2 regions of the Longispora sp. NPDC051575 genome follow, and region 2 is predicted to be linked to the other one. Evidence: riboswitches for the same ligand, from Rfam matches in the RefSeq annotation. Region 2 holds a riboswitch; the other holds the start of a gene.
What was found. Region 2 has a riboswitch for ZMP and ZTP ahead of AB0M43_RS08475 (cyclodeaminase/cyclohydrolase family protein). Riboswitches for the same ligand answer to the same signal wherever they lie in the genome.
Positions count from the first base shown of each region.

Region 1: another riboswitch for ZMP and ZTP. It lies ahead of glyA (serine hydroxymethyltransferase); the one in region 2 lies ahead of AB0M43_RS08475 (cyclodeaminase/cyclohydrolase family protein).

Region 1 covers NZ_JBFAZP010000012.1:9,566-15,225, reverse strand. Annotated here, with positions in the region: gene glyA (serine hydroxymethyltransferase) at 1-1,224, opposite strand, end outside; ZMP/ZTP riboswitch at 1,254-1,341, opposite strand; gene AB0M43_RS32625 (PaaI family thioesterase) at 1,400-1,807, shown strand; gene ilvD (dihydroxy-acid dehydratase) at 1,860-3,704, opposite strand; gene AB0M43_RS32615 (bifunctional diguanylate cyclase/phosphodiesterase) at 3,898-5,660, shown strand, end outside.
Region 2 covers NZ_JBFAZP010000003.1:211,937-217,596, reverse strand. Annotated here, with positions in the region: gene AB0M43_RS08485 (epoxide hydrolase family protein) at 1-312, shown strand, start outside; gene AB0M43_RS08480 (bifunctional 5,10-methylenetetrahydrofolate dehydrogenase/5,10-methenyltetrahydrofolate cyclohydrolase) at 364-1,191, opposite strand; gene AB0M43_RS08475 (cyclodeaminase/cyclohydrolase family protein) at 1,188-1,763, opposite strand; ZMP/ZTP riboswitch at 1,785-1,871, opposite strand; gene AB0M43_RS08470 (MarR family transcriptional regulator) at 1,978-2,421, opposite strand; gene AB0M43_RS08465 (cupin domain-containing protein) at 2,496-2,867, shown strand; gene ribA (GTP cyclohydrolase II) at 2,959-3,579, shown strand; gene AB0M43_RS08455 (MarR family transcriptional regulator) at 3,581-4,063, shown strand; gene AB0M43_RS08450 (hypothetical protein) at 4,132-4,686, opposite strand; gene AB0M43_RS08445 (PadR family transcriptional regulator) at 4,688-5,044, opposite strand; gene AB0M43_RS08440 (PIG-L family deacetylase) at 5,111-5,660, opposite strand, start outside.

The DNA of each region.
Region 1 (5,660 bases), on a different contig from region 2:
GGACACCTCGCCGGCGATCCGGTCGAGCTCGGTGGTGTCCTCCTTGAGGGCCGCACCGATCGCCTCGTCCATCCATGCGGCGACCTGCGGCATCTGCTCCGGGGTGAGGCCCCGGGTGGTGAGCCCGGCGGTGCCGAGCCGGATGCCGGACGGGTCGAACGGCTTGCGCGGGTCGAACGGCACCGAGTTGTAGTTCAGCTCGATCCCGGCGGCGTCGAGGGCCTGCGCGGCGGGCTTGCCGGCGATGCCCTTCGGCGTGAGGTCCGCGAGGATCAGGTGGTTGTCGGTGCCGCCGGAGACCAGGTCGAAGCCGCGCTCCACGAGGGCGGCGGCGAGGGCCTTGGCGTTGGCGACGACCTGGTGGGCGTAGACGCCGAACTCGGGGGTCGCGGCCTCCTTGAGGGCCACCGCGATACCGGCCGTCGTGTGGTTGTGCGGGCCGCCCTGCAGGCCGGGGAACACGGCCTTGTCGATGGCCTTGGCGTGCTCGGCGTTGCACATCAGCATCGCGCCGCGCGGGCCCCGGAGGGTCTTGTGCGTGGTGGTGGAGATCACGTCGGCGTACCCGACCGGGGAGGGGTGCGCGCCACCGGCGATCAGGCCGGCGATGTGCGCGATGTCGGCGAGCAGGACCGCGCCGACCTCCTTGGCGATGGCCGCGTAGGCCGGGAAGTCGATGGTGCGCGGGATGGCCGTGCCGCCGCAGATGATCAGCTTCGGCCGGTGCTCCAGGGCCAGCTCGCGGACCTTGTTCAGGTCGACGAGGCCGGTCTCCTTCTCGACGCCGTAGTGCACGGCGTTGAACCACTTGCCGGTGGCCGAGACCGACCAGCCGTGGGTCAGGTGGCCGCCGGCCGGCAGGCCCATGCCGAGCACGGTGTCGCCCGGGTTCAGGAAGGCCAGGTAGACGGCCAGGTTCGCGGGGGAGCCGGAGTAGGTCTGGACGTTCGCGTGGTCGACGCCGAACAGGGACTTGGCCCGCTCGATCGCGATCGTCTCGATCTGGTCGATGAACTGCTGGCCCTCGTAGTACCGCTTGCCGGCGTAGCCCTCGGAGTACTTGTTCGTCAGGACGGTCCCGGTCGCCTCGAGCACGGCGGTCGACACGTAGTTCTCCGAGGCGATCATGCGGATCTTCTCGAACTGGCGCTTCGCCTCGGCCTCGATCAGACCCGCGATCTGCGGGTCCTCGGTGGCCAGGTGCGAGATCGATGGCTCGTGCACTGCTCGTCTCCAGACATGGTTTTCGCTGATCCCGGCACCCAGGCGCACGGTGCCCGGCGAGTGTCGCTTCCCGGTGGTTTATGCCCACCCAAACCCGCGCCAGTCGCGTACTTGTCATGCTAGTCGACCTGCGGCGGGCTCCCATCACGAGATCAAGCCGTTATGCTTCGCCGCCATGGGACTCACGCCCGCGGAGGGCAACGCGATTCTGGCCGCCAACTTCGCGCCCTGGGTGCTCGCACTCGGGCTCGTCGTCGAGGAGGTCGGGGAGGGCGCCGCGACGCTGCGGCTGCCGTGGTCGGCCGACCTGGCCCGGGAGGGCGGGGCGCTGTCGGGGCAGGCGATGATGGCCGCCGCCGACACCGCGTCCGTGATCGCCCTGTCGGCGACCCGGGGCGGATTCTTCCCGATGACGACGGTGCAGCTGTCCTCGACGTTCCAGCGGCCGGTCGTGGGCGAGGACACCCTGGTGCGCGCGTCGGTCACGAAGGCCGGCCGGAGCCTCGCCTTCGTGACCATCACGCTGTCGGCGTCGAAGGGCGTGGCCGCCGAGGTCTCGACGGTCTACGCGCTCCTGGCCTAGATCTTTCGACGGGTACGGGCGGGCGCCCGGCACGGGTGCCGGCCCGGTCCGGCTACGGCACCAGCCGGTACGCCCCGTCGGACGCGCTGGTCGCCATCGAGGCGTAGGCCCGCAGCGCCGCCGACACGGGCCGCACCCGGTCCACCGGCGTGTACGGCCGGTCCCGCTTCTCCTCGGCCACCCGCCGCGCCTCCAGCTCGTCGTCGGCGACGTCCAGCCGGATCGCCCGGTTCGGGATGTCGATCACGATCGGGTCGCCCTCGCGCACGAGGCTGATCAGCCCGCCGGCCGCCGCCTCGGGCGACGCGTGCCCGATGGACAGCCCCGAGGTCCCGCCGGAGAACCGCCCGTCCGTGATCAGCGCGCACGCCCGACCGAGCCCGCGCCCCTTGAGGAACGAGGTCGGGTACAGCATCTCCTGCATGCCCGGCCCGCCCTTGGGCCCCTCGTACCGGATGACCACCACGTCGCCGGCCACCACCTGGTTGCCGAGGATGGCGGTGACGGCGTCGTCCTGCGACTCGTACACCTTGGCGGGTCCGGTGAAGGTGAGACAGTCGTCGGGGACGCCGGCGGTCTTGACCACGCAGCCGTCCGGGGCGAGGTTGCCGAACAGGATGGCGAGCCCGCCGTCGGCGGAGTAGGCGTGCTCGACGGACCGGATGCACCCCTCGGCCGCGTCGGTGTCGACGCTCGACCACCGGTTGTCGGTGGAGAACGGCTCGACGGTGCGCACCCCGCCGGGCGCGGCGTGGAACAGCTCCAGCGCGGCGGCCGACGTGGATCCGCTGCGGATGTCCCACTCCGCCAGCCAGGAGTCCAGGTCCGGGGAGTGCACCGACCACACGTCGGTGCGCAGGGCGCCGCCCCGGTGCAGCTCGCCGAGCAGGGCGGGGATGCCGCCGGCCCGGTGCACGTCCTCCATGTGGTACTTCGGCGAGTTCGGCGCGACCTTCGCCAGGCACGGCACCCGGCGGGAGATCTCGTCCACGTCGGCGACGTTGAAGTCGACCTCTGCCTCGCGGGCGGCGGCGAGCAGGTGCAGGACGGTGTTCGTGGAGCCGCCCATGGCCACGTCGAGCGCGACGGCGTTCTCGAACGCGGCCCGGGACGCGATGGCCCGGGGCAGCACGGACATGTCGTCGTTGGCGTAGTACGCGTCGGCGATCCGCACGACGGTGCGCCCGGCCTCCTCGAACAGCCCCCGGCGCATGGCGTGCGTGGCCAGCACGGAACCGTTGCCCGGCAGGGCCAGCCCGATGGCCTCGGTGAGGCAGTTCATCGAGTTGGCGGTGAACATGCCCGAGCAGGAGCCGCAGGTCGGGCACGCCGAGCGTTCGATCTTGTCCAGGTCGCTGTCCGAGACGGCCTGGTCGGCGGCGGCCACCATCGCGTCGATCAGGTCCAGCTTGTGGGTGACGACCCCGTTCATGGCGACCGTCTTGCCGGCCTCCATCGGGCCGCCGGAGACGAACACGGTGGGGATGTTGAGCCGGAGCGCGGCGAGCAGCATCCCGGGCGTGATCTTGTCGCAGTTGGAGATGCACACGAGCGCGTCGGCGCAGTGCGCGTTCACCATGTACTCCACCGCGTCGGCGATCAGCTCCCGCGACGGCAGGGAGTACAGCATCCCGCCGTGGCCCATCGCGATCCCGTCGTCCACGGCGATCGTGTTGAACTCCTTGGACACCCCGCCGGACGCCTCGATCGAGCCGGCGACGATCTTCCCGACGTCGCGGAGGTGCACGTGGCCGGGTACGAACTGCGTGAAGCTGTTCGCGATGGCGACGATCGGCTTGCCGAAATCGCCGTCCGTCATGCCGGTGGCACGCCACAGGGCACGCGCGCCGGCCATGTTCCGGCCATGGGTGGAGGTCTTCGACCGCAGCTCAGGCATACCACGAGTCTCCCACCGCCCTCCGGCGCCCGCCATCGGCCCGCCGTACGCCCACTGGGCGGGAAAACTCCGTGACAGATAACGGACACGCTGTGTGTCCCGAATCAGAGAAAAGTTCGGCACAGTAGATCTCGTGCCCCCTCGCACGCTTGTTCCGTTTGGTAGGGCCCCGTGGCTGGTCGCCGGTCTTGGGGTGTCTGTCCTTGCCCACGGTCTGGCGTTGTCGGCCGACGCGCGGATCGGGATCCGGCTGACCACCCTCGCCGGCCTCGGCTGCGCGGCCCTGTTGCTCACGGGCCTGTTGACGATGCGGGGCGGCCCGTGCGGCTGGGGTGCCCGGGTCCGCGCGGTGCTCGACGGGTTGCTCGTCGCCGGCAGCGGGGCCTATGTGGTGTGGCTGCTGATCCTGGGGCCCCGGATCGTCCGGCCCCCGGCCATCGTGACCGTGGCCGGCGCGACGGTCGCCGTGGTGTGCGGGGCGGGGGTGGCGGTGTGCCTGCGGGCCAGCCAGCCCAAGGGTCCGGTGTTCGCGGTCGCCGCCGGGGCGGGGCTGTTGTCCGCCGGGACGTTCGCGCACGTGCTGTGGCGGTGGGCGGCGCTGCCGGGTACCCGTCCTGCGGGGTTGGTCCTGTGGCTCGCGGGGGTCGGCGTGCTGGTGCTGGCCGTGGTCCGGGCCACGGGCGAGTCGGGTCCGGGCCCCGCCGGGCACGCGCCGCTGCCCCGGCTGGGCACGGGGCTGTCGATGCTCCCGGTGGCCGCCGCCCTGGGCGCGACGCTCTACCACCTGGTGACGGTGGGCCCGTTGACGGTCCGCGCGGCGTACGCGGCCACGGCCGTCGCCGCCGCGCTGGTCGGCCGGCAGGCGCTGACGATGCGCGACGCCCGGCGGTACGCGGCGGAGCTCGCCCACCGCGAGGCGCACTTCCGTTCGATCGTCGCCGGCGCCTCGGACGTGACCATGATCCTGGACAGCCGGCTCGACGTGGGCTGGCTGTCCCCGTCGGCGGCGTGGCGGCTGGGCCTGATCGAGCGCGACATCGTGGCCCGGTCGTTCCTGGAGCTGCCGCACCCGGAGGACGTGGAGGCCGTCGAGGACGTGCTCCGCGAGATCCTGGCCGGCCCGGGCGGCTCCCAGACCCGGATGTACGCGCGGATCCTCGACGCGGCCGGCGAGTGGCGCGACCTGGAGTCGATGATCAGTGACCAGCGGCACGTCCCGCAGGTCGCCGGTCTGGTCATGCACTGCCGGGACGTGACGGACCGCAAGCACCTGGAGCGCGAGCTGGCCAAGATGGCGTACGCGGACCCGCTCACCGGCCTCGGCAACCGCCGGGCCCTGCTGCGCACCCTGCACGACGAGGCGGGCGGGCGCACCTGCACCCTGCTCACCCTCGACCTGGACGGTTTCAAGAACGTCAACGACGTGCGGGGCCACGACGTGGGCGACGCGGTGCTGGTGGAGGTGGCCCACCGGCTCCGGGCGAACCTGCGCCCGGGGGACGTGCCGACCCGGTTGGGGGGCGACGAGTTCGCGGTGCTGATGTGGTCGGGGCCCCGGGCGGCGGCGGTGGTGGCGGGCCGGCTGCTGAAGGTGCTCAACGCGCCGTACCGGCTGGACGAGTTGACCGTCTTCCTCTCCGCCAGCATCGGCCTGGCCGGCTGCCGGACCGCCACCGACGTGCCGCAGCTCCTCCGCAACGCCGACATGGCCCTGCGCTCGGCGAAGCGGGGCGGCAAGAACAGGGTGGAGGAGTACGACGCGGAGTACGCGGAGTCGATGGCCCGCCGCGCCGACATGGCCCAGGAGCTGCGCGGCGCGGGGGAGCGCGGGGAGCTGTCGCTGGTCTTCCAGCCGGTGCTGCACCTCCCCGACAACCGCCTGGTGGGGGTGGAGGCGCTGCTGCGCTGGCGGCACCCGAGGCTGGGGGTGGTCGAGCCCTCGGAGTTCATCCCGGT
Region 2 (5,660 bases):
GAGGACGCGGTCGGGATCGACAACCTCCTGACCAACATCAGCGTGTACTGGTTCACCGGCACCGCCGGCTCGTCGGCCAACCTGTACTACGAGTCGGCCCACGACCCGGCCGCCTGGGCCCCGAAGCCGCGCGGCACCGTGCCCACGGCCGTGATCGCGACCGCCACGACGGACGTGGCGATCCGTCGGTTCGCCGAGCGCGACCACAACGTGACCCGCTGGACCGAGGTGGAGCGGGGCGGCAACTTCCTGTCGCTGGAGCAGCCGGCGACGCTGGTCGACGACGTCCGGGAGTTCTTCCGCGCGGTCTGAGGACGACGACGTCCCTGCCACGGTCACCGGATGACCGTGGCAGGGACGTTTTCAGGCCCGGGCCCGGGCCGCGTCGAGGGTGTGCCGCAGCAGCAGGGCGGTCGTCACGGGACCCACTCCGCCGGGTACGGGGCTCAGCGCCCCCGCCACCCCGGCCACCGAGTCGGCGTCGACGTCCCCGACCAGTCCCCCGTCGGCCGTCGGGTGGGTGCCCACGTCGATGACGGTCGCACCCGGGGCGACGTGTCCGGCGCGGATCAGTCCGGCCCGGCCGACGGCCACGACGAGGATCTCCGCGCGCCGGGTGACGGCCGCCAGGTCGGCGGTGCGGGAGTGGCAGACGGTGACCGTGGCGTCCCGGTCGAGCAGCAGGTGCGCGAGCGGTTTGCCGACCACCGTGGACCGGCCGACCACCACGGCCTCCCGACCCTCGACGGGTACGCCGTGGTGGTCGAGGAGCGCGACGACGGCCTCGGCGGTCGCGGGCGGGTACGCGGGCAGGCCGCAGACGAGCCGGCCCAGGCTCTCCGGGTTCGCGCCGTCGACGTCCTGGGCGGGGTCGATCGCCAGGGCCACCTCCCGGGCGTCCACACCGGCGGGCAACGGGGTCTGCAGGATGACGCCGTGCGTGCCCGGGTCGGCCGCGAGCCCCCGGAGGGCGTCGGTGATGGTGGCGGTGTCGGCGGCCGGGCCGAGGTCCACCACCTCGCAGGTGATGCCGACCTTGCCGGCGGCCGTGGCCAGGGAGCGCACGTACCAGGCGCTGGCCTCGTCGGCGGTGGCCGTGACGATCGCGAGCTTCGGCGCGGGCCCCTGGGCGACCCGGGCGGCGACGTCGGCGCGGATGGTGGCCGCGAGTTCCCGTCCGGACAGGTTCACGCAGCCAGCCCCTCACGCACGTCGGCGGTGACCCGGTCGGCGCGGGCCACGAGTTCGTCGACCCCGGCGAGGGTCGCGAGCAGGTCGCGGCGCGCGTCGGGGTCGGTGATGCCGGCGAGGTTGACCTCGACGTTGACCCGGGAGGTGGTCACGGCGGCGCGCGCGGCCTCGGCGGCGGCCGCGACGTCGGTGACCACGTTGCGGTTGCCGACGGGCAGCAGGTCCTCGGCGAGCGCGACCAGCCGGGCCGCGACGGCGATCACGGCGGCCGGCGGGCGCGCGGCGTCCACCAGGGCGGCGGCCAGCACCTCCCGGGGCCCCTTGTACGCGGCGGCCACGGCGGCGAACGCCTCCGCGTCCTCGGCGACCAGGGCCACGGCGCGGCCGCGCAGCTCCTCGGCCTCGGTGAGCACGGCGGTGATCAGGGGCGCGTGCCCCGCGTACTTCGGGCCGTCGCTGTAGCGGGCGACCATCGCGAGCAGGGCCGCGCCCTGGGCGGCGTGCAACGCGGCGGCGGCCCCGCCACCGGGGGCGGGACTGCGGCTGGCCAGTCGGTCGAGAAATTCCTGCACGGCGAACCTCCGTCGGTGGGACAGAGGTGCCCAGGCGGACGACACCGTCACGTGTGTGTGCTGCCGCTCCCCGGTGGTGATCCACCTTCGCCAGTCGCGGCACGGCCGAATCTACCAGGGGCCGCCGGCGTCGCCTGGCTCCGCAGTCGCCGGAGCGCACCCGGCCACGATCCCGTGCGGGCCGGCGACATCCGGGAACCGGCCCAGGGCGGCGTCACCAGGTGGGACGCAGCCGGCCCGGCGCGGCGACCCGGGCCAGGTCGGTGACCAGGGCCCCGACCCGGTCCTCGCCGAGCACCTCCGCCCAGCGCGCCACCGCCTCGGCCGCCGCGGCGTCGGCGGCCCGGGTGCAGGCCCAGCCCCGGTCGGTGAGCGTGACGAGCCGGGCCCGGGCGTCGCGCGGGTGCGGCTGGCTGGCCACGTACCCCTTGCGGGTCAGTTCCTCGATCAGCTGGCTGGCGGCCTGTTTCGTGACGCCCAGGTGTTCGGCGACCTGTCCGACGGTGGCCCCGTCGGGGGCGAGCCGGACGAACGCGAAGCCGTGCGCGGGGCGGACGTCGTCGAAGCCGCGGGCGACCACCCCCGCGTGGATGGCCTCGCTGAGGGTGTTCGCGGCGGCGAGTACGAGGTAGGCGAGCGCGCGGTGGTCGGTACCCATGAAAGCAGTTTGACAGCACGGACAAGATCGTTGACCATTTAGACAAGCTACTTGTCTACTTCTGAGGAGTCACCGTGCCTGTCGTCCGCCCCTCCGACGCCGTCGTCCACGAGATCCACGGCGCGACCTTCACCTCCTACGCCGCCCCGCGCAGCGGCAGCGCCGAACTCGCCGCGTGGCAGGTCGACGTCCCGGCCGGCACGACCGGCGTCCCGCACCGCGTCACCCGGGAGGAGGTGCTGCGCATCACCGCCGGGTCGGCCACGGTCACGCTGGACGACCGGAAGCACGACGTGACAGCCGGCGACGTCGTCATCGTGCCGGCCGGCGGCCTGTTCGGCATCGACACCGGGGCCGAGCCGCTGACGGCGTGGGTCAGCACCAGCGTGGGCCTGCGGGCGGCCCTCGCCGACGGTTCGTGGATCACGCCCCCGTGGACGGTCTGATATTCCGCGAGGTTGATCACATTGATCGTTAAGGTGACCCACCGTATCGTCGACAGGGAACTTGAGCGCTCAAGCACCGTGGAGGACAACGATGATTGCTCCGGCCGGAATACGGACCAGGGTCCCGGTGCCGCTGCGTTTCGGCGACGGTTTCACCACCCCCGCCGAGATCGTGACCTTCACCGGCCTCGCCGACGGCAAGGAACACCTGGCGATCGGCCTCGGTGACGTGACCGGCGTGGACGTGCCGCTCGTGCGGGTGCACTCCGAGTGCATGACCGGCGACGTGTTCGGCTCCGCCCGGTGCGACTGCGGCCCGCAGCTGCGCGAGGCCGTCGAGCGGATCGCCGAACACGGCGGCTGGCTGCTGTACCTGCGCCAGGAGGGCCGTGGCATCGGGCTGTACGCGAAGCTCGACGCCTACGCCCTCCAGGACACCGGCCTGGACACGTACGCCGCGAACCGGGCCCTCGGGCACGCCGACGACGAGCGCGACTACACGGCGGCCGCCCAGATGCTCACCGCGCTCGGCGCGCCCCGGGTCGACCTGCTGACGAACAACCCGGACAAGGCCGCCCAGCTGCGCGCCCTCGGGGTGGACGTCCGCGTCCTCGCCCGCACCGGGGTGCACGCCACCGAGGCGAACCTGCGCTACCTGCACGCCAAGGTCGAACGGACGGGTCACACGATCGACCTGACCCCCGCCGCCTGACATGCCGAACAGCACGCTGGCCGAACCCCGCTGGCTGAACGACTCCGAGCGGCGCGCGTGGCTGGCCTACCTGGTCACGACGCGCCGCCTGGAGGAGGCCCTCGACCGCCAGCTCCAGCGGGACTCGGGCCTGCCGCACACGTACTACATGATCCTGGCCATGCTGTCGGAGACCGACGGCTGGTCGCTGCGGATGAGCGACCTGGCCGAGCGCACGCACTCCTCGCAGAGCCGGCTGTCGCACGCGGTGGCGCGCCTGGAGGAGAACGGCTGGGTCATCCGCAAGAAGTGTCCGTCCGACCGGCGCGGCAACTGGGCCACGCTGACCCAGTCCGGGTTCGACACGCTGGCCGCCGCCGCCCCCGGGCATGTCGCGGCCGTCCGGCGGCACCTGTTCGACGTGTTGACACCCGAGCAGGTCGAGCAGTTGGCGACGATCAGTGAGGCGGTCCTGGGGCGGCTGGGCGAGGTCGAGGAGGCCTGACCGGCCGCGGCCGTCAGTCGTGGTCGGAGCCGGGTGGGACGTTTCCATCGGTCTCGGGTTCGAGCGCCTCAGATCACCTTCGCGCTCGTCAGCCGGCGCCATCCCGGCACGGCCCGCCACAGCCGGCCGACGAGGATCGTGGCCACAGCGAAGACGACCCAGGCCCAGACGGTCATCCGGCCGCCGGTCCAGACGCCCTGACCGTGGTCGAGGGTGAACGTGGCCGCGTCCTGGATGAAGCTGAACCGACTGCTGGTGAAGGTGCCCGTGGCGTCCGGGTTCGCGGCCATGAGCCCTTCGTTGAAGGCGAGGACCCGCTCTGTCAGCAGCGACTGGATGAGTAACTGTCCGGTCATGAAGAAGATGAACGCGGTGAACCAGTTCGCGCGGACCTCCCCGTCGAACTCCGCCGCCCGGTACTCGGCCGCGAGCCGGCGGCTGCCGCCCAGGTTACGCAGGGCCTCCGAGGTGCCGATGTCGGCGGACGCGGTCAGCAGGTTCTCCCGCACCTCGCGGCGTTTGGCGATCCGCGACCTCGGGGACAGGTCGTAGAGGCGGTGGTCGAGGGACCACACGACGGACTCGATGCGCAGCCGGTCGAACCAGCTCACGGGGTGGGACATCTCAGGATCCTTCGATCGGGGCCGGGGGGACCGGGCGGGTGAGGACCGCGCCCACGACGTCGGCGAGGGCGAACCACTGGGCCGCGCCCGTGGCGAGGGCCTCGTAGCCGGCGGGGGTCGGGCGGTAGTACTTGCGGGCGGGGCCGGAGGTCGAGGAGACCAGGCGGGCGGTGACCCGGCCCTCGCGTTCGAGGCGGGACAGGGCCGGGTAGACGGTGCCCTCGAGGATGTCGGGCAGGCCGGTCTCGCGCAGGCGCTGCACCACCTGGTAGCCGTAGGACTCGCGTTCGGCGAGCAGGTGCAGGAGCAGGAGGGACAGGGCGCCCTTGAGGAGTTGCGGGTCGCGGGGCGGGATCACCACACCAAGCTATGCCCGGTACTGGAGATAGTCAAGTACCGGGCGTGGCCTCGTACCCGTCGGGGGTCAGGGCAGGGGCACCCACGGCCGGAACGGACTGTCGGGGTCCGGGGTCTTCTGCGCGGCCATCAGCAGCCGGCCGTCGGGGGCGAGCTGGAACATCACGACCCGGCCGGTCCGGTCGAGCGCGACGGACGGGGTGTCGATCGAGGCCCCGGCGCTGTCGGTCCACGCCGCCGGCCAGCCCTGCGCGGTCTGGCGGAGGTGGCTGACCCCGGTGGCCTGGTTGCGGCCGAACACCAGGATCCGCCCGGCGCTGGTGACGGTCTCCAGCTCCCCCACGCCGCCGTGCCCGCCCAGGGACAGCGGCCCGCCGCCCCAGTCGCCGTTCACCGCCGTCTGGTACAGGTGCGCGACGTCCCCGGTGTTGGGACCCCGGTAGAAGAGTTCCAGTCGGCCGTCGGCGTTCTTGGCCACGTTCACCGGACCGGCGACCCGGACCGGCAGGGTGTGCGACACGAACGGCGAGTTCGGGGCGACCTGGTAGCGGTGGTCCACGCCGGCGCGGGTCGCGGCGAACACCTCCAGTCGGCCGTCGTCGTTGGTGACCGCGACC